Regions from separate parts of the Synechococcus sp. BS55D genome, predicted to be linked through region 2. Evidence: predicted binding sites of a transcription regulator. Region 2 holds the regulator's gene; each other region holds the start of a gene.
The links. Region 2 encodes NtcA, which controls nitrogen genes in cyanobacteria. Its sites were predicted from a motif close to GTANCNNNNGNTAC; they were not measured.

Region 1 (7,048 bases), 440 kb from region 2:
CAGCAGATCACCCTTGGGAGTGTCTCCCTGGATGATCCGCTGCAGAGTGCTGGTCTCCATGCGCAGGCAACCTTCTGCGACAGCCTCCCTTCGGCTGATGTCTCGATCGCCCACATCGACCATGTGCACCTCTCCTTGGCCGGTGAGGTGGGTGAGGCCATCAGCCATGGCTTTGCGTCTTCTTGGCCTGTCCGTGTTGATCAGCGCTCGCCGAGCACCGACCAGAGACTGGCTTGGGAGGGAATCACTGGCTCAACGGTGGCCGCTTTCGATGCCTCGGCTTGCACAGGATGGATCGCGATCTGGCTGCGCACCATCTGAACGGCCAGGGAGGCGACGATGAAGGCACCGATGAAACCGGCGGCGATGGTGATCGGGCTACGGGTGCTCGTTGCCGAAACGTTGCTGGTTGCCATGGAGGCAGTGCAAGGGATGAAGATCCCACTATGGAAAAGCACTGAATGATTCGCTACCGAATGCCCGATTCAGCCCCGGAAATGTCATGGTTCTTTCCGGATTGATAGTGAGCCAGTCGGAGGCGTAACCCTCGGAGACCACCCAGCCATGGGAGACACCCAAAAGCATGCCGAGAGAAATGGCGAAGCGCATGATGGCTGTACAGCGTGCGCAGAGCTTGCTGGCTTCCGCTGGCATGGATGGTCATCAGATACACCGTTTTCGGCTAAACAAGAGTGCATGGTTGCTGTTGATACCAATGCCTGAACGGTCGATCGATCAGGCCCGTCATTGCTTTGCCTTTGAGCAGGATTTCATCGGCAACTGGCGCTGTATTCCTCTTTGTGTGCGGCGCAAACTCGATTTGAGCGGCGTCAAGCTGAGGCTCAATCATTGGCTTGCCCTCAGTCAGCAGCAACGCCAGGAGCTGGTGGACTGGGCTGATGATTCAAAGGCTCTTGACCTGTTGAGGGATCATTTGCGCCTCTGCACCGCTGCGATGGCCGACGGAATGGTGACTGACCTGCCCGTCGCCATTGCAGAGCCTTGGCAATGCTCTGACCAGCTGCCGGACCTGTTGTTGGAGGCGGCTCAGCGGAGGCGGATTCCCCTCGCGCTCGACCGTTGGGCTGGTCTGAGTGAACTGGAGCGTTTCGCGCTTTGCAAGCTGGCTCGGCCCGGCCACGATCATCAGAATCTGGAGGCGGCGTTCAGCGAAGTGCTGGGCTGAGCCAGCGTCGCAGTGCATCCAAGCGCCGGCTGTCCTGTTCGATCGGTTTGACCACCGACACTGCAGGGGCCACCACCACGGCAGTTGCCTTCAGTTCCGGTTGTTTGGAGACTGGGCAAGCCAGCTCGTGCATCAGCGCGTTGGCTTCACAGGCATTGTCCTGACTGAATCCCCAGTGCATCGGCAGAAATACCGACCCCCTGCGAATGCGCTCACTGATGGTGACGCGGGCGGTGAGGGTGCCCCGCCGTGAGCTGATGGCCGCCAGGCCATCGGCTTCGATGCAGAAGCGGGCTGCGTCTTCCGGATGCATTTCCAGGCGCGGTTCTGGATGCATTGCTCGCAAGCGCTCCACCTTGCCGGTGCGCGTCATGGTGTGCCACTGCCCTAGGTAGCGGCCCACGCACAGCACCAGCGGATACATCTCGCAGGGCGGTTCGGCCAGGCCGAGGGGGTCTTCGGCGTGAAAGCGAGCCCGTCCACTGCTGGTGGGGAAGTGATGGTCGCTGTAGAGCCGCCGGGAGCTGTTGCTGGGTTCGCGTCCGGTTTCGAAGGGCCACTGCTGCGGCCCATGCTGCGCCAGGAGTTGATGGCTGAGCCCCGACATGTCGCAGACCCGGCCCGCGGTGAGCGCTGTGAATTCCGCATACACCTCTGCAGAGGAGACATAGCTGAATTGCTCGACGAATCCCAGACGTCGTCCCAGCTCAGCAAACACCTCCCAGTCAGGACGGCTCGTACCGTGCCGGGGCCGGAAGGCGGGGCAGAAGGTCACGCGCCGTTCTGAGTTGGTCATCGCACCAGCCTTCTCACTCCACTGCGCTGCGGGCAGCAGCAAATGGGCGTAATGGGAGGTCTCTGTGTCGGCGTAGGCCTCACTCACCACCACCATGGGGCAGCGCTTCATGGCCGCCTTCACCCGCTCTAGGTTGGGCATGCTCACCAACGGGTTGGTGGCTGCCACCCACCAGAGATCCAGCTCGCCCCGCTCCATCGCCTCCACCTGCTGCCAGGCGGTCAGGCCCGGGGTCGGCTGGATCGAGCCCTCCGGAAGACCCCAGGCCCGCTCGAGTTCGCTTCTGTGCTCGGGATTGCTCACCAGGCGATATCCCGGAAGCAGATGGGCCAGGCCGCCGGCCTCTCGCCCCCCCATCGCGTTCGGTTGGCCAGTCAGCGAGAAGGGGCCGGCCCCCGGCTTGCCGATCTGCCCTGTCAGCAGATGCAGGTTGATGATGCCGCTCACAACGGCGGTGCCCTCTCGCCGTTGGTTGACACCCATGGACCAAAGGCTGAGCACCCCCTGGCTGCGACTCCAGAGCCTGGCGACCTGTCGCAGTTCTTTTTCGCTGATTCCGCAGAGTGCGGCCACCTTGGCTGGAGTCCAGGTTCTGATGGTCTTCGCATAGGCGGCGAAGCCTTCCGTGGCCTCATCGATGAAGTCACTGTCGAAGCCGTTGTCCTGAACGATCAGTCGAGCAAGACCATGCAGCAGTGCGAGATCGGTGCCGGGGGCAATGGCCAGATGGTGATCGGCGATCCTGCTTGTATCGGTCGCCCGGGGATCGACCACCACGATCGTGAGGCCCTTGGGGTCTCGTTTTTTGCGCTTGAGCAGACGCTGAAACAGCACCGGATGGCACTCAGCCGTATTGGTGCCGATCAGGACGGCGACCGCGCATTGATCGAGATCCTCATAACAGCAGGGGGGGCCGTCGGAACCGAGGCTGCGGGTGTAGCCGGCCACCGCAGAACTCATGCACAGCCGGGAGTTGGCATCGAAGTTGTTGGTGCCCAGGGCTCCTTTCAGCAGTTTCTGGGCGAGGTAGTAGTCCTCGGTGTGGAACTGGCCTGAGCCATACATGGCGATCGCCTGGGGCCCCTTGCCGGCAAGGGTGCTACGAATTCGACCTTCAAGCAGATCCAGGGCCTGATCCCAGTCGATCGGCTGAAAATCCTGGTCGAGACTGGCGCGATAGAGAGGTTGATTCAGTCGACCTCGGGCCAGGGTTTCTCCCACCGTGGCCCCTTTGATGCAAACCTGCCCGAGGCTGGAGGGATGGTCTCGATCACCGCGGGAGCTCCACATCGGTGTGCCTTCAGCATCGCGTTTCACGGCCTTTCCGGCTTCTCCCGGCGGCAGGAGCTCAAGACCGCAGCCCACTCCGCAGTATGGACACTGGCTGTGTTGGTTGGTCGTCGGCTCAGCCATGGCGAGAGGGATGTTGGCGCTGAGTTAACCAGCGCTGGGACATGATCGGGATCGATGTGCCAACAAAAGCGGGAGCCCTGTTGGGCTCCCCACGAGTGCAGCCTGTTGAGGCGCGGTTTGATCAGACCTTTGCCAGTGCAGCCTCATCGGCATGCTCTTCAGCAAAGGATCCCTTGGGTTCTTTGAGGAAGAAGTAGCAGAGGAAGCCCACGATCAGGCCAGCGATCCCCAGAACCTGGAAGAAGGCACTGTTGGAGGCCGCCACGATTTCGGGTGAGGGATCCTTCGCATCACCACCCATCCAGATGGGCAGGAGGCTGAAGATCGTCAGGTAGGCCACGGCTCCGACGTTTCCGTAGGCACCCACCATGCCAGCGATCTGTCCGGTGACCCGCTTCTTGACCAGGGGCACCATGGCGAAGGTGGCACCTTCACCGGCTTGCACAAAGAAGGAGCAGGCCATGGTGAGCAAAACGGCGATGGCGATGCCGGCAGTGCCGCTGAAGGTTCCTGGCTTGATCAGGCTCATCACCAAATAGCCGATGCCCAGGCCGATGGTGAGGAAGCCCATCGTGCCTTTGCGACTCCCGAGCCGATCGGAGATCAGTCCGCCACCGGGGCGGGCGATCAAGTTCACGAAGGCGTAGCAGGAGGCCAGAATGCCTGCCGTGGCCTTGGGTAGACCGAAGGTGCTTTCGAAGAAAGCAGGCAGCATCGACACCACGGCCAGCTCGGAACCGAAGTTGACGATGTAGGTGAGCTCCAGGATGGCCACCTGTTTGAACTCGTAGCGATCCTCCTTGGGGTAGGTCTTGGTGCCAAGGATCAGCTCACGGTTGGTGCGGATGATTCCCCAGGTCTGGAAGATGAACCAGATCAGCACCGCAACCAACGCCAGGGGATAGGTGCCGGCATTCAGAAAGCCAACTTTCTGGAGACGCCAACAGAGCACGCAGAGGATGGCCGCGAAGGGCACGTTCATGCCCAGCAGACCCCAGAAATCCTTCATGGATGTGACCTCAAGGCCCGCTGACTTGGCCGGCTTCTGATAGGCCTTGCCAGGAGGTGTGTCACTGACGTTGGCGTAATAGATGAAGCCGTACACCGCGGAGATGATGCCGGTGAGGGCGATGGCACCGCGCCAGTTCAGGATTTCGCCGCCCGGTAGTTCGAAGCCGCCGGACAATGACAGCCAGCCGGCCACGATCACCAAGGTAAGGGCCGAGAAGGCGGAGCCGAAGTTGCCCCAACCACCGTAGATCCCCTCTGCCAGGCCGATCTCCTTGGGTGGGAACCATTCAGCCACCATGCGGATCCCGATCACAAAACCCGCACCCACGATCGAGAGCAGGAGACGGGCCACCACCAGTTGGTTGAAATCCTGTGCTCCAGCGAACATCAGACAGGGAATGGCTGCGAACACCAGCAAGGTGGAGTAGGTGATGCGTGGGCCGAACTTGTCGAGCAGCATCCCGATCAGGATGCGAGCGGGCACGGTCAATGCCACGTTGCAGATCGCCAGGGTGCGGATCTGGGGAACACTGAGTCCGAAATCCGCCTTCACCGTGGTGGCCAGGGGCGCCAGGTTGAACCAGACAACAAAGGTGAGAAAAAAGGCGAACCAAGTGAGATGAAGCGTTCGATATCTCCCTTGGAACGACCAAAGATCGCCAAGCATGGGGTTGTGGATGAGGAAGGATCAAACCCCGGCTTCGGAAAAGGCAGCGCCCAGGATTTCAGTTGCGGCGCCAATGCAAACCGCCTGGCTATTGCACCACCTCCCCGCCATCTCCCTGGTCGCTGTTGTTACGGAATTGCCCCCCTGCGGCGGTGCTAAGTGACGGTGATCCGAGCCTCTGTTGTGCCGCGACTGCTACGTGCGTGTGTTCTCGCCGGAGGGGCCAGCCGTCGCATGGGTGCTGACAAAGCGCTGTTGCCCCATCCCAGGGGCGGGACCTGGATTGACAACACCGTGGCCATGGCGAGGGCTCTGGGTCTGCAGGTGCTAGTGCTGTCAGGTCATCCCCGACATCGCGAGCACCTTGCTTCGCGTTTTCCGGATTTGTTGGTGCTGCCTGAGCCATGGCCTCCTGCCGGACCTTTGCAGGCTTTTGCTGCCGTGTTTTCCGCTCGGGTCGATGAGGCCTGGTTGGTGCTGCCGATCGATTTGCCTTACCTCACCTCCCCTGCGCTGGACACGCTGTTGGTCGCCTGGCGGGAACAGGAGCACGCGGCCTTGGTGGCGCATGACGGCGAACGGCAGCAGCCCCTGCTTGGGATTTATCCCGGTATGGCTGGCTCCCACGCTGCACTCGAGCGGCAGTTAGGTCGCGGCTGCCATCGCTGGCACGATTGGTTGGACCTGATTCCCCACCGCTCCTTTTTTCTGCCTCCAGAGCAGCTGCTCAATGCCAACCATCCCGCTGATCTGGCAGCGTTGACTGATGGTGAGTTCTGAGTTGGTGACGGACCGCAGGCAGCGCCCTCTTCAGGTGCTGCGTCTGTCGTTGACGGCCCGTTGCAATCTCGCCTGTTCCTATTGCCAGCCCGACCACAGGGAGGTGAGCGGGTTGCTGAGTCAGTCGCAGCGCCTGGCGCTGATTGAGGCCTGCTGTCGCCTTGGGGTTCGCTCCCTGCGCCTCACCGGTGGTGAACCCTTGCTCAGTGACCAGCTGGAGCCTTTGCTTGAGGCGATTCGCCTGCGGCGACAACAGCCAGGCGATCCACTGTCGCAACTGGAGGAGGTGGCTCTCACCAGCAATGGCTTGCTCCTGGATCAAGCCAGGGCTGAGCGTCTGCGGCGAGCTGGTCTGGATCGGATCACTCTCAGCCTCGATGGCCTCGATGCCGGTGTGGTGGCCGCCATGGCTGGATTGCCAGAGGTGGGCGAGGCCGGTTCCCGCGCCCTCGCTGCGGTGCGTGAGGCGATTGTGGTGGCCCGTGAGGCTGGCTTTGACCCTCGTTTGGGTGCACTCAAGCTCAACAGCGTGATCCAACGGGGTCGCAATGAGGATCAGCTGCTGCCCTTGGCTGCCTTCGCACGTGACCAAGGGCTGGAACTACGCCTGATCGAGTTCATGGATGTGGGGCATCGGAACGGCTGGAGCGGCGATCAGGTCATGCCGGCGGCGGAGATGCTCCGCCAACTGCAAGCGGTTTGGCCCCTGGAGCCCCTGGGTCGGCCAGCAGGGGGCACGGCCCGGCGTTGGCGTTACCGAGATGGAGCCGGCGTGGTGGCGATGATCGCCTCTGTGAGCGAGCCGTTTTGCTCTGATTGCAATCGGGCCCGGATCACCGCTGATGGCCAGCTGTTCACTTGTCTGTTTGCATCGACCGGGCTCAATCTCCGGCCCTGGCTTGAGCCTCACCCTGATGCCGAGTCGCTGGTCGTGGCGCTGAGGGATCACTGGTCAGCGCGCATGGATCGCTACAGCGAAGAGCGCAGTCTCCAGGTGCAGACCGATCCGGAGCGCGCCGAGATGGCCTATCTCGGCGGCTGAACGCCGGCTTGGGAATCGGTTGCATCTGGCACCATCGGTTGCTTTTCAGCCGTTTACAAAGGCTTTAGCTCTACGGCCCACCTCTCACCGTGTTCGAACTGCTCTCCTACGAACGCTTTCGCGACACGCCGGCGGTGCGCTTCTTTGATGTCA
Region 2 (7,048 bases):
TGATGGTGTTTGAGCGACCCGCCCGCTGGTGACAGCCGCCCTGTCAGGCTCAATGGCAGCGCTTCTGCGGTTGATGAGCAGCCACCAGTCCCCACTCCGTCACGACGGTCGCCATGCCGCCGCGCTGCGCCCCTTCGCGATCGAGTGGGATCCAATGGGCTTTGCCATCAGCTCCCTGATCGTGCGCACGGGCCGCACCGCCGTGCTCTGCAGTGTCAGCCATGAACAAGGTGTCCCGCGCTGGCGTCAGGGGGAAGGCAAGGGCTGGCTTAGTGCTGAATACAGGCTGCTTCCTGGTTCCACTCCCGAACGCCAAAACCGGGAGCTGCTCAAACTTTCGGGTCGCACCCAGGAGATCCAGCGCCTGATCGGCCGCAGCCTCAGGGCCTGCCTCGACATGGAAGCTCTGGGTGAAAACACGTTGCTGATCGATTGCGATGTGATCCAGGCCGATGCAGGCACGCGCACGGCCTCGATCACCGGCGCCTGGATAGCGCTTCAGCACGCCTGCAACCAACTCCTGACGAACGGGGTCATCACGCGTCAACCGGTCCGCCAGCAGGTGGCGGCCGTCTCCGTGGGTTTAGTGCAGGGAACCCCCCTGCTCGACTTGGACTACAGCGAGGACAGCCGGGCCGACGTGGACCTGAATGTGGTGATGGACGGCGAAGGGCGTCTGCTGGAGCTGCAGGGCACAGCGGAGGGAGCTCCGTTCAGTCGCAGCGCCCTCAACGGCCTCCTGGACCTCGCCGAACCAGGCCTGACGGAGTTAATGAAGCACCAACGCAGCGCCCTGAATCAACGCTGAATTTCGTGTGGGTTGCTACAAGGTGGAGCCAGGACCATCCGTAGCGTCCTGCCAACTGCAAAGCCGCCATGGTCGGAGCCACACGCGGCTTCAGCCGATATTCACCGCAGACCGCCTCCGTGACGGCCAGTGCCGGAGCAGGAGTCACCCTGGCGAACGCTCCGGCAGCCAACGCACGCACGCTGCTGGAAGTGATCCGTGATCTCGAAGGCGCGAGCACGGAGCTGGTGGAACGCGGCAAGACGATTTTCTTCCCCGGCGATCCCGCTGAACGGGTTTATCTGATCAGGCGCGGGGCGGTTCGCCTCTCCAGGGTCTACGAGTCCGGGGAGGAAATCACCGTGGCTTTGCTGAGGGAAAACAGCTTGTTCGGCGTGCTGTCCCTGCTGACCGGCCACCGCTCCGATCGCTTCTATCACTCCGTAGCATTCACTCGCGTGGAGATGGTCACGGCACCAGCTGCCTCGGTGCGCCAGGCGATTGAAGCCGATACCGGTGTTGGCCTGCTCCTGCTGCAGGGTCTCTCGAGCCGGATACTGCAAACCGAGACCATGATCGAAACCCTCACCCATCGGGACATGTCGTCCCGCCTAGTGAGTTTTCTGTTGGTGCTCTGCCGTGACTTCGGAGTGCCTGGCGATAAGGGAATCACCATTGACCTGCGCCTCTCGCACCAGTCGATCGCCGAGGCCATCGGCTCCACCCGGGTCACGATTACGCGCCTGCTCGGGGATCTGCGCAACTCTGGTCTGGTGGAGATCGACCGCAAGAAAATCACGGTGCTCGATCCAATCGCCCTGGCGAAACGCTTCAGCTGAGCGGGTCACGGGAGAAGATGGAGCCCGGACGGCCTCAGCTCGCCTTCCCTCGCCCTTGAATTCGTGACCGGCTGGCTGCTGATCCTCTCCCTGCTTGTGCTCGGTGGCGTGCTCGCCACCCTGGGGGATCGACTCGGCTCCAGGGTCGGGAAGGCCCGTCTCAGCCTGCTGGGCATGCGCCCCCGCCGCACCGCCGTGCTGATCACGGTGCTCACAGGGAGCCTGATCTCAGCGCTGTCCCTTGGGCTGATGCTGCTGGTGAGCCGCCAGCTGCGCGTGGGCCTCTTTGAACTGGATGCCTTGCAGAAGCGGCTGAATGACAGCCGCACGGCCCTGAAGAGCAGCCGCAGAGCCCAGAAGGAAGCCACCCGAGAACTGGCGCAGGCTCAGGAGCAACGGGAACGCACCCGACGGGATCTTGCGGAAGCGAAAGCAAAGGCAGAGACCTTGCGCCAAGTCTTGGTTCCCCTCAACCAGCAGCGGGAACGCCTGGAAGCAGAACGGGCTCGCCTCAGTCGCGACGTGCAGGCTCGGGATGCGGAAATCCGACGCACCGAAGCGGAGCTGGCCAGCGTGCGGCAGCGCATCAGCAACGGCGAGGCGGAGCTGCGCCAACTCGAGAAAAACGTGCTCGCACTGCGGCAGGGCAACGTGGTGCTGAGCAGCGGCCAGCCCCTGGCCACCGCCACCATGCGACTCGACAACCCCAGACAGGCGAAACAGGTGATTGATCAGCTGCTGCGGGAAGCGAACCTGCAGGCCTACCAGCAGGTCCTCCCTGGGGTAAAACCCGATCGACAGATCCTGCTGGTGCCGCGCAGTGACATCGAACGACTTGAAAAAACCATTCGCCAACCGGGCACCTGGGTGGTGAATGTGCGCTCGGCAGCGAATGTTCTGCTGGGCGAAAAGGTGGTGTATGCCTTCCCTGAAGCGCGTCCAAACACCCGCATCGTGAAAACCGGCGACGTGCTGGCCCGCACCTCCCTCGAACGCCGGGAAACTGAAGGACAAGCCGTACGCAATCGGCTCAACCTCCTGCTCGCCTCCGCCCTGGCGGAGGTCCAGCGCCGGGGATCCCTCAGTCAGGGACTTCAGTTTGACGCGACAGCCCTGAATAGCCTGGGCCAACAGCTCCTGAGCCGAGCACCATCCCGCGTGGAGCTTGAGGTCGTGGCCCTGCGCAGCAGCGACACAGCAGATCCGATCGTCGTGGAGCTGCGCCCCGTCAATGGGGTGCGCCCAAGCCAGGTCCCCGGCCCCACCTAAATGGCACGGCTCCTGGCCATCGACCCTGGCCGCAGCAAATGTGGCCTGGTGCTCTGCGACAGGGAACGCCACCAGGTGATTGCATCAGGCGTGTATCCAGTCGAGACAGTGCTCGGTCAGATCCGGCACTGGAGCAGCAGCAGTCCGATCGATCAGATCCTTCTTGGCAATGGCACCGGCAGCAGCCTCTGGCGTGAACGTCTGCAGGAGCAACTGCAGCTGGAACCTGAGCTCATGGACGAGCGGGGCACCACCCTGCGAGCGAGAGAGCGTTACTGGCAGCTATGGCCACCGCAAGGCTGGAGACGCTTGCTGCCTCGCGGGCTCGACCTGCCCCCTGTGGAGCTGGATGCCATTGCGGCTCTGGTGATGCTCGAAGACCACCTCGGCCGGCCCCTGGAATGGGCCTGCCCTCCACCGATTCAAAATCGCGCCCGAACGGTGAAGGTGTAATCGCCGCCAGGCTCGAGGTGATAGTCAGCCTTGACCAGAAATCGCTGGAGGGCGTCCTGGATCAAGGCCCTGCCGAGGGATGGCTCCACCGTCAGCTCGCCGCGATCAAAGGCCCAGCAGAACTGCCAAGCAAATCCGCCAGCCTGCACCTCCCCCTCCAGACATTGCTCCTGAAAGCTCTGACGCAACACCCTGAGATGGGCCGTTGTCACAGGAAGCGGACTCATGCGTCCGTCTCCGCGAGCTGGAGACCATTGAGCTGATTGCCAGCCCTCTCCAGACCCTGACGCTGAATCAAATCGAGCCCCTTGAGCACCGCTTCAAGAACGGTCTCCAGGAGCGGCTGTTCCTCTTTGCTGAAGCTGCCCAACACATGCGACACCGTGCGGGCGCGCCGCTCCTCGGGGGTGCGACCAGGGGCACCGATGCCGATCTTCAAGCGGGCGAAGTCCTGGGTGCCCAGATGCTGAATCGTGCTGCGCAGCCCGTTATGACCACCAGCACTGCCCTTGGCCCGCAGCCGCAGTCTTCCCAAAGGCAGATCCATGTCGTCGACGACCACCAGCAACTGGTTCACGTCTAGATCGAACCAATCGAGGGCGGCACGGATTGCCCGACCGCTGTCGTTCATGAAGGTCTGCGGCATCAGCAGGCGCAGACGCTCAGCCCCAAGGCCAAGCTCAGCCAGCTCCCCATGCAGCTTGGGCATGGAACGGAAGCGAGTGCCCTCGCGGCGAGCCATGGCCTCGAGGGCCATGAAGCCAACGTTGTGACGCGTGCCCGCGTAACGATCTCCGGGGTTACCGAGACCGACGACGAGGCGCAATTGGCCCCGATCCATCAGAGCTCAGGATTGGAGGCCTTGATGTCAGGAGAGGCGGTGTCGGCAGAGGCGCTATCCAATGAGGCGGTGCTAGAGATCGCCTTCACATCGTTCAGTTCGCCAGCTTCGGACAGGCCAGCTTCAGGCAGCTCTGGCTCAGCCATCGCCTTGTTGATCTCTCGCTCGAATTCCTTGGAAGCAGACTGAAAACCCTTGAGGGTTTTGCCAAGGGTCCGCCCCAGCTCCGGCAGGCGCTTGGGCCCAAACACAAGCAGGGCCACAGCACCAATGACGGCCATCTCAGGAAGGCCGATGCCGAAGACATTCATGGGCTTTCCTCAGCCGAGACCGTTCCAGTTGACGTTGATGCCCTCAAGGATCAGGGACTTGTTGTACAGCTGCAGGATCACCAGAAGGAAGACCAGGAACAGGGCCATGAACACGCCCATCACAGGAGTGGTTCCCCAGCCGGGCACCACCTTGCCGTACTCAGAGTTGAGGGGACGGAGGAGATCTCCCAGACGAGTGCGTTGAGCCATGGCGGGCTTGGTCTCGGGTGAGGTTCAGTCTCGATACTGTAGGGGCCACGGTCCTGATCGGGCCGAACCTGTCGAGAGATGTGATGGAAACCTCCTCCCCGGCCCTTTCCGTGGCGATCGCCGTGCTGGCCGTGCTGCTCGGGCTGACCGGGTTCGGCGTCTACACAGCCTTTGGACCTCCCTCCAAGCAGCTGGACGATCCCTTCGACGATCACGACGACTGAAGCCCGCTCAGGGGTCGGAACGGCGGAGCTCAAGATCCACCAGCGCTCCCGGCCTGACTGAGATGGCTTCCCCCCATTCGCCATCTCCATCGCGAGCACCACAGGGTCGAACACTCCAGCCGGCGTCTTGCGGCAGCTTCCACTGCTGGCGGCGACCACCGGGGTTGTGGACCTGAAGACGCACAGACCCCGCTGGGGCTTCGCTGGTGAGGGCAATCGGCACCAACCCCGGCGGAAGGCCCGGCAACAGACGCTGGTCTTCTGCTGTAGTCGCTCTGCCCCACCAACCGGTTTCACGAAAGGCGAGGGCCGCCTGGGGAACGGCGCCTCGCTCCCAGCCCTCCGGAACCGGCATGAGCGCAAGCCGTTGGCGATGCCAGCCCCGATCCGCCGAGGGATCCGGCCAGGTAGGGCCGCGCAGCAGGGAAACGCCAAGCCGATCCGGCACCAGGTCCACCCCCTGCGGACCATCCAGCAACACCGCGAGCCCCCCGGCTGGAGCTGCCGCCTGGCTCGCCAGCCAGGAGATCACCGGCACCTCCCAACGGGCCTGCTCCCTGGAGGTCTGAGCCAAAGCCGGCCGCTCAAGGACCCCGCCGCTGGTGTCCGCAGCCCAGCGCACGGCTTCGCTGGCCAGGGGAAGCTCCAGACGCAGCAGCTCATGGGTCTGACACCAGTGGATGCTGCAGGTGATCTCAATCCAAGGGTGATCGGCACGGAGCTGCAGATCCACTCGGATCTGACTCGCACCGGCGTTACAGCGCCACAGGCAACGGGCCAGCAGCGGCCCCGATTCGACGAGTTCAGGCGCATCAAGCGGCCCCTCGAGAGGCAGGGGGTGCTCCCGGTAGTCAGCCGCCAGATCCCAGGCATCCCAAAACTCGCCGTGATCACCAAAACGGCGAAACACCAGCGGGGCGGACAGTTGCGGAGCACCAGCCGCATCCCTGAGCTGGCGGAGTCCAGAGGCATCGATCTCGGCGGAGACCAAGCCGTTGCTGATAAGCCAACCACCCCCCGGGAGGGGGGTCACTTGCACAGCGCCCCGCACTGGCGGTTGTTTCAAGACAGCAGCCTGTTGGGGCAAAGCAGCCTGTTGGAGCGGCACGTGCTCGAGCGCAACCGCCGCGACCCCCTCCTGGCAGGGCAGCTGCACCCAGCTGCCACCGGTGGACGCATCCTGAACAGCCAACGCCTGACCGGCATGGGTCCAGTGCCCCCGGGGCAGGCGCAGCAGGGGTGACCAGCGCGCCAGCGGCTGCAAACCAACCCAGCACCAGCGGTTCTCTCCCGAAGCAAGCCCGAGCAGGTCGCGTAATCCCTGATTGCGCTGGCGCAGGGCCTGCCGCCGCGAAGCCCGCCAGACGGGTTCAGCCTGCTCAAACACCTCCGGAATCGACGTACCAGGAAGGATGTCGTGAAATTGCTGAAACAGAAGCGGTCGCCAGTCAGTAGCAGCGGGGGCGCCGGCACCAGCTCGAGCATTGAACCCTGCGCTCAGCAATGCAGCCACCAGATCCGCCTCTCTGAGCAGCCGCTCCAGGCTGCGGTTGTGGCGCTTCTGATCCGGACGGCTGGTGGGGCAGCCCCGGTGAAGTTCCAGATACAACTCATCCCGCCAGACCGGCAGGCTCTCGATGTGAGCCTCCAACCTCTGCAGGTAGTCACGAAGACTGCCTGGCCGCCGGGCCGAAACCTGGGGATGCCCCTCCCAAAGCTGCAACTGCTCGAGCATTTCAGCGGTGGGACCGCCACCGTGGTCACCCACCCCTGGAATCCAGAGGGCCTGGTCCAACGCTGTGGCCGCTTCGAAGGCACGCTGCTCCGCCTGAATGGCCCCAGGGTCCCCATCGGTGCCGATCGGCGGCAGCATCAACGCCAGCACCTCAGCCGCACCCCTGCTTCGCCAGCGAAACAGGCGATGGGGGAAGGGGTTAGAGGCATTCCAGGCCAGTTTGTGCGTACAGAACCACCGCACCCCCTCCATGGCCGCAATCGCCGGCAGGCCGGCAGCAAAGCCGAAACTGTCGGGAAGCCAGGCCAGCTCATGGCGCCAGTCGGGGAACGCTCGATGGCTGTAGGCCTGGCCCAATGCGAATTGGCGCCGCAGCGAC
Region 3 (7,048 bases), on a different contig from region 2:
AGGCACCGCTGCCATCAACAGGAACGGTTTGAAGCGCATCGGCTCGGAGACCCATCACCCGCACGGCCTTGGCCAGAGACACGTGGGCATCCGCACTGGCAAGCACGACCGCATCGGCATCGGAGCCAAGACCGGCCTGCTGACGAGCCACCACAAGCGCCATCAGGTTGCTGAGGCTGCCGCCGCTAGCAGGAACGCCACCGGCCGACTCGGGCATGCCGAGACGATGGGCAACCCAGGTACAAAGCTGACGCTCGAGATTGCTGAGGCTGGGGGCCAGCTCTTCGGCCAGGAGATTGTTGTTGAGGCCGGCACAGACAAGATCAGCGGCGATCGAGGCCGTGAGCGGAGGTGGGTCCAGGTGGGCGAGAGCACCGGGATGGGAAGGGCGATAGGCGCCGTCCATCACCAGCTGCAGGTCATCCAGCAATTGCGTGAACGACCGGGGGCCCCCCTCAGGCTCAATGCAAGGGAGAACCGCAAGCGTGGGCAATGGCCCTCGTGCCTGAGCCTCCCCCAGCCAGCGACAGAGCTTGGCGGAGGTCAGATCAAGAAAGTCCTGCAGCTGCGGATCGAGCCCATCCGGTGAGGCGAATGGGGCAAGCGGCAGCGACGAATGAATCGCAGGGTTGCCAACCAAGGGCATCGCCAGATCAGGTGTCATTCTCCCTTGCGGTGGCACATTGAAGGTGGACGTGGCCTTGATGGCGCGTTGGAGAGGCAGCCGTGAGCGCACCACTGACATTGAATGAGCATCAGTGCCGACTGTGGATGGGACGCCTGCTGCGGCGCGCCAACAGGGTCGGCGACAGCGGTGAAGTACCTGTGGCAGCGCTCGTTCTGGATCGCCACGGCCGCTGCATTGGCTATGGCGTCAATCGGCGCGAACGCGATCAGGACCCCTTGGGCCATGCCGAGCTGGTGGCCCTGCAACAGGCCACCAGCATCAGGGGGGACTGGCGTTGCAACAGCTGCACCCTGCTTGTGACACTTGAGCCGTGCCCAATGTGTGCTGGAGCACTGGTTCAGGCCCGCATGGGGCAAGTGATCTTCGCCGCCAGGGATCCGAAGCGGGGGGCCATGGGGGGCACAATCGATCTCAGCAGCCATGAGAGCGCCCACCACCACATGCGAGTGATCGGGGGCGTTCTCGAGCGCGAAGCCAGCCAGATGCTGGAGTGCTGGTTCAGGCAGCGGCGGCGGCGGTCTGTTTGAAACGGGGCAATTCCGTTTCAAACAGATTGAGCAGACGATCGACGTTTTCGGGAGTGGAGTTGTAACCCATCAAGCCAATTCGCCAGATCTTGCCGGCCAACACACCTAATCCGCCACCCACCTCGATGCCGTGGTTGTTCAGGAGGTGCTGACTGAAAGCCTTGCCATCGACACCTTCAGGAATTCGCACGGTGGTGAGGGTGGGCAGGCGCAGCTCCAGGGGTGCATGCATGACCAAGCCGAGACCTTCAAGACCGGACCAGAGGGCCTCGGCATTGCGGCGATGGCGGGCCCAGGCCTGTTCAAGACCCTCTTCGGCAAGAAGCCGAAGTGCCTCGCGCATCCCAAAGTTCATGTTCACGGGCGCCGTGTGGTGATACACCCTGTCGCTTCCCCAGTACTGATTCAGCAGGGACACGTCGAGGTACCAATTGGGCACCGTGGTGGTGCGGGCCGAGAGCTTCTGTTCGGCCCGCGGTCCCATCGTGAAAGGACCAAGTCCGGGCGGACAACTCAGACCTTTCTGACTGCAGCTGTACGCGAGGTCGACTTTCCAGGCATCCAGATGCAGCGGAACTCCACCCAAGGAGGTGACCGTGTCGAGGAGCAGGAGGCAATGGTGCTTGCGGCAGAGATCCCCGACACCTTCCATGGGTTGGCAGATCCCTGTGGACGTTTCTGCATGAACCATCGCCAGAATCGCCGGGCGATGTTCGATCAGAGCGGCTTCGAGCTCATCGAGAGAGAACGCTTCTCCCCAGGGCTTCTCGATCACCCGGACATCGGCCTGGTAGCGGCCGGCCATATCAACAAGACGAAGGCCGAAATAACCCTTGACAGCCACCAGCACCCGATCGCCAGGCTCAACGGTGTTGGCCAGGGTGGCTTCCATGGCGGCACTACCAGTACCGCTCATCGGAAGGGTGAGCCGGTTGTCGGTTTGCCAGGCGTAGCGAAGCAATTCCTGTACTTCACCCATCAGCTCCACATAAAGCGGATCGAGATGACCGATCGGTGTGCGGGACAGGGCCTCCAGCACGGTCGGATGGGCATTGGAAGGGCCAGGACCAAGCAAGAGCCGATCTGGCGTTGCGATCGGAGCCAGATCTCGGCGATGGCTCGAATCAATCTGGAGATGGGAGGGCGCTATCGCCAAGGACTGACGGGAAAATCGTTGGCGAAAAGCCTACGCAGTCATCCCTCCATCAGGGGAGGAGATGAGGGAATGCAACGGCCTAACGCTGGCGAACGTCGGTGGCCGCCAGACCGGAGGCCATGTGCTCGAAGGGCTGACGCACCACTGGGCAGCGATCAAACTCCACCCCCTCAGCCACCAGTCGCTCACAAAGCACATCGCCCAAGAGAACAATGCTGCGAACCGTGGGTCCCGTCGGTACTCCGAGACTCTTGTACGTGTCGTCAAGACCGTTGAGCACCCGCTCATTCAGGATGGTGCTGTCTCCTGCCACCAGGGCGTAGCTGGCGTAGCGCAGGAAGTAATCCATGTCTCGCAGGCATGCTGCGAGACGCCGGGTGGTGTAAGCGTTGCCCCCAGGAAGCAGCAGCTCAGGGTCGTCAAGGAAGAGACGCTGACTGGCCTCTCGGACGATTTCAGCCGCCTCACGGTTGATCAGTTCGACAGCCTTGAGCCTGAGGGCTGATTCGGAGAGATAGCCATCGATGCTGTCCATGGCGGAGCGATCGAGATAACGACCGAGCTGGTCGTATCGACCGATCAACCCGGTGATGGCATCACGCATGGCTCAGGCTTGAACAGTGTCAAACTGGAAAGTAACACCAGCTTTCCCAGCAGAACGCTCTCTGCAGCAGCGTTATGGGCAAGTTGACAGAAACGGTTACTAACGGGGAGGAGTGGAACAGGCTCCACGGCCTTCATCAACGGGTTGATGCCGTGATGCGGTGAGCATTCAGAAAGCGCAGAGGGAGCCAAAAAGGAAGCCGTCCCAATGGATCAAGCCGTCCCAAGACGATCGAGGCGGCATCGGCGCGAAGCTAAAAATGTACCTATTGATACAAAACGAGTCCCAGGGGCTGACTACGGTCCGCCCTGACTATTGGCCCCCTGCCATCTTTTGCACCCATGGGCAAGACCGCACAGGACGTTCTCCGTCAGATCAAGGACGAAGGGATTGAGCTGATCGACCTCAAATTCACTGATCTTCACGGGAAGTGGCAACACCTGACCGTCTGCGCCGACATGGTGGACGAGGCGGCCTTCAGCGAAGGACTGGCGTTTGACGGATCCTCCATTCGCGGCTGGAAGGCGATCAATGCCTCCGATATGGCGATGGTTCCCGATCCCGCCACCGCCTGGATCGATCCCTTTTATCGCCACAAAACCCTGAGCCTGATCTGCTCGATTCAGGATCCGCGCACGGGGCAGGCCTATGACCGCTGCCCGCGCGCACTCGCTCAGAAAGCACTCGCCTATCTGGCTGGCACTGGCCTTGCTGACACGGCTTTCTTCGGACCTGAGCCTGAGTTCTTCCTGTTCGACGACGTTCGCTACAACTCCAGCGAGGGTGGCTGCTTCTACAGCGTCGACACCATCGAGGCCGGTTGGAACACAGGCCGCCTGGAGGAAGGCGGAAACCTGGCTTACAAAATTCAAACCAAAGAGGGCTACTTCCCTGTTGCCCCCAACGACACCGCCCAGGACATTCGTTCCGAGATGCTGCTGATGATGGGGCAGCTGGGTGTTCCGATCGAGAAGCACCACCACGAAGTGGCCGGCGCCGGTCAGCACGAGCTCGGCATGAAATTCGCCGAACTCATCCAGGCAGCCGACAACGTCATGACGTACAAGTACGTCGTGAGAAATGTCGCCAAGAAATACGGCAAGACAGCCACATTCATGCCCAAGCCAGTGTTTAACGACAACGGCAGCGGCATGCACGTCCACCAGAGCCTCTGGAAAGGTGGTCAGCCCCTTTTCTTCGGAGAGGGCACCTACGCCAACCTCTCCCAGACCGCCCGCTGGTACATCGGCGGCATCCTCAAGCACGCCCCCTCCTTCCTGGCCTTCACCAACCCGACCACCAACAGCTACAAGCGCCTGGTTCCCGGATTTGAAGCGCCCGTTAATCTGGTGTATTCGGAGGGCAACCGCTCAGCAGCGGTGCGCATCCCGCTCACCGGCCCAAGCCCCAAGGCCAAGCGCCTGGAATTCCGCTCCGGTGATGCCCTTGCCAATCCCTACCTCGCCTTCAGCGCGATGATGATGGCTGGCATTGACGGCATCAAAAACCAGATCGACCCTGGCGAAGGGGTGGACGTTGACCTGTTCGAACTTCCGGCCGATCAGCTCGCCAATATCGCCACGGTGCCGGCATCCCTCAACGGCGCCCTTGAAGCCCTCAACGCTGATAAGCACTACCTCATGGAAGGAGGTGTCTTCAGCGAAGACTTCATCAACAACTGGATCGATCTCAAATATGAGGAGGTGCAGCAATTGCGCCAGCGCCCTCATCCCCATGAGTTTGTGATGTACTACGACGCCTGATCAAAGGGAGTTGGTCAAAGGCAATAGGACGAACGGGGGGCTTTGCCCCCCGTTTTTTTGGGTTCAGCGATGCCTCAACTGGGCCAAAGCGCTGTCATGGAGATGCCGACAATGATCCTGGCGTCGAGACCATGCCCTCTGCTGCGCGATCGCATTGCGCTGATCAAGGGCATCGGGATGGGTCTCGATCTGGGCGAGCCCTGCCTCACGCCGACGACGTTCATGGGCATGGTGATCTGACCAGGAGACAAATTCGACGGCCGCACGACGGCGACGATCGAGAACGTTGACCGAATGAACATCAGACATTGCAAATCTCCTCTTTCACTGAACTCAGTCTGTAGCAACCGCTACAGAATCTCGCATTACTACACGAATCTTTCCAGCCAATTGATCAGCCAGGCACGAAAGCCACAGAGAGGGCGGTCAGTGAGCTGGAATGGACAACCTTTGGCCCGCAGGCACCCTCGATGGCGACGCCCAGCATCACCGAGATCGCCTACCGCACCCTTCAACAGAGCCGCAGCATCGCCGGCCTGGCTCACAAGGAATTCAGCACCAGGCTGATGGAATGGGTCGCGCCGGACGCCGTACCAAGCACGGAAACCGTGCCAGAGGCAATGTTCATGGAGCTGCGTCGCTCCCTCGCCTCCCTGGAGGACACCGACTGGCAGGAGGCCGAATCCGGGCTCTATCCCAAACGTCAGCTGTTCGACCAGCCCTGGATCGACTGGGCGGCCCGCTACCCCCGTCTCTGGCTGGACCTTCCCTCCACCTGGATGCGTCGCCAAAAGAGAAATGTCCGCGACCTCCCGGATGAGGCAAGCGAAACGCTCTACCCCGACTACTACCTACAGAACTTCCACCATCAAACCGACGGTTACCTGAGTGATCACTCCGCGGAGCTCTATGACCTCCAAGTGGACATCCTGTTCAATGGCGCAGCCGATGCGATGCGCAGGCGTGTCCTGGCACCTCTCCTCCGCGGTCTGCGTCGCTTTGAGGACCGCCCTGCAGCCAGCCTCAGGGTCCTCGATGTGGCCACGGGAACGGGTAGAACCCTGCATCAGATCCGTGCAGCCCTGCCTGAAGCGACTCTGACTGGCATCGACCTCTCGGAGGCGTATCTGAGGCAGGCCAACCGATGGCTCAACCAGGGGCGCCAAGGTCTGGTGCAACTCCTGAAGGGCAATGGCGAACAGCTTCCCTTCGCAGATGGAAGCATGCAGGCCGTCACCTGCGTGTTTCTGCTCCACGAGCTACCAGCCCAAGCCAGACAGGCTGTGTTGGAGGAGTGCTATCGCGTCCTGGAACCCGGTGGTGTTCTGGTGCTGGCCGATTCGATTCAGTTGGCCGACTCACCGCAGTTCAGCGTGGCGATGGAAAACTTCCGCCGCGCTTTCCACGAGCCTTATTACGCCGATTACATCCGTGATGACATCGAAGCGCGTCTCAGCCAAGCCGGCTTCCGTGGCATCACCGGCGAGTCTCACTTCATGGCAAGGGTCTGGTCGGCCAGCAAAGGGGCATAGGCATTCCCTGACATGTGCGCTTGCGCACGGAGTCGCGCCCCATAGGGTGCCCCTAACCCTCGTGGGGTCCATGTCCAATCCTTTCCGTCTGCGCTGGCTTCAGGGCTGGACCTTCCAGCTCGTTCTGATGGAAGGGAAGGTTCAGGTGGAAGCCCATGGCTTTGGCATCTGTCTCAGGACAGCTCTGTTTCCGGGCGAGAGCCCCCAGGCAGCTGCCGACAGGCTCGTGCTTGCCGAGGACAAGCGCAGGCGCGCCCTGCATCAAGCTTGGATCCGCGGTCAGGACCTCACGCGCAGTGCCACGGACGAGGCCCCAGCTCTGGAAGAGGCGCGTCAGGAGGCACCCGGGTCCCTAGTGGTGGTCCACCCCCAACCCCTAGCAGCCTGACAGCCTGGCAGCTTGAGAGGCGCCACTTAAAGGCGAGCCAGTAGCCAACCCAGCAGCAATCCCGGACCACCCCAGCGCATCGCTCTCCAGAACCACCATCCCGACGGTGCTGGCCTGAAGACCTCGTGACTCGGCTGACCCTCAAGAACCTGACGCATCAGGGCAGAGCGCTGACGCCAGCGCAAACGCTGATGACGTCCCAGACGTTGTGAAGGGCGCATCATCAGTTGGCGTTCCAGCGTCAACCAGAAGGCCAGACGCTTCAGGGAGCCGGAGGGCGTCCGGAGACAGTTCCTTCGTGCGTGACGGTTTCGACGGGGGCAGAGGCCTCGGGCGGATGTCATGCCTTCGCGCGCACGCTGCTAGCGCCAGGATAGAAACAGCTTTGCC

Region 1: the regulator NtcA is predicted to act here: its motif matches at 5,192-5,205, upstream of CWE16_RS01145 (molybdenum cofactor guanylyltransferase).
Region 3: the regulator NtcA is predicted to act here: its motif matches at 3,237-3,250, upstream of glnA (type I glutamate--ammonia ligase).

The regions. Positions count from the first base shown of each region.
Region 1 covers NZ_PHQT01000001.1:220,554-227,601, reverse strand. Annotated here, with positions in the region: gene moaC (cyclic pyranopterin monophosphate synthase MoaC) at 1-168, opposite strand, end outside; gene CWE16_RS01170 (hypothetical protein) at 201-416, opposite strand; gene CWE16_RS12200 (hypothetical protein) at 445-654, opposite strand; gene CWE16_RS01160 (nitrate reductase associated protein) at 716-1,186, shown strand; gene CWE16_RS01155 (molybdopterin oxidoreductase family protein) at 1,167-3,395, opposite strand; gene CWE16_RS01150 (MFS transporter) at 3,517-5,073, opposite strand; gene CWE16_RS01145 (molybdenum cofactor guanylyltransferase) at 5,233-5,853, shown strand; gene CWE16_RS01140 (GTP 3',8-cyclase MoaA) at 5,840-6,895, shown strand; gene CWE16_RS01135 (redox protein) at 6,985-7,048, shown strand, end outside.
Region 2 covers NZ_PHQT01000001.1:663,471-670,518, reverse strand. Annotated here, with positions in the region: gene rph (ribonuclease PH) at 74-808, shown strand; gene ntcA (global nitrogen regulator NtcA) at 877-1,626, shown strand; gene CWE16_RS03225 (DUF3084 domain-containing protein) at 1,690-2,895, shown strand; gene CWE16_RS03220 (pre-16S rRNA-processing nuclease YqgF) at 2,896-3,348, shown strand; gene CWE16_RS03215 (DUF3146 family protein) at 3,318-3,575, opposite strand; gene pth (aminoacyl-tRNA hydrolase) at 3,572-4,189, opposite strand; gene CWE16_RS03205 (TatA/E family twin arginine-targeting protein translocase) at 4,189-4,500, opposite strand; gene psbH (photosystem II reaction center phosphoprotein PsbH) at 4,510-4,710, opposite strand; gene psbN (photosystem II reaction center protein PsbN) at 4,794-4,934, shown strand; gene CWE16_RS03190 (alpha-mannosidase) at 4,942-7,048, opposite strand, start outside.
Region 3 covers NZ_PHQT01000002.1:217,358-224,405, reverse strand. Annotated here, with positions in the region: gene CWE16_RS04795 (pyridoxal phosphate-dependent decarboxylase family protein) at 1-664, opposite strand, end outside; gene CWE16_RS04790 (nucleoside deaminase) at 772-1,215, shown strand; gene CWE16_RS04785 (pyridoxal-phosphate-dependent aminotransferase family protein) at 1,187-2,371, opposite strand; gene CWE16_RS04780 (allophycocyanin subunit beta) at 2,451-2,975, opposite strand; gene glnA (type I glutamate--ammonia ligase) at 3,317-4,738, shown strand; gene CWE16_RS04770 (hypothetical protein) at 4,802-5,047, opposite strand; gene CWE16_RS04765 (class I SAM-dependent methyltransferase) at 5,209-6,270, shown strand; gene CWE16_RS04760 (copper-binding protein) at 6,341-6,658, shown strand; gene CWE16_RS12000 (hypothetical protein) at 6,685-7,002, opposite strand.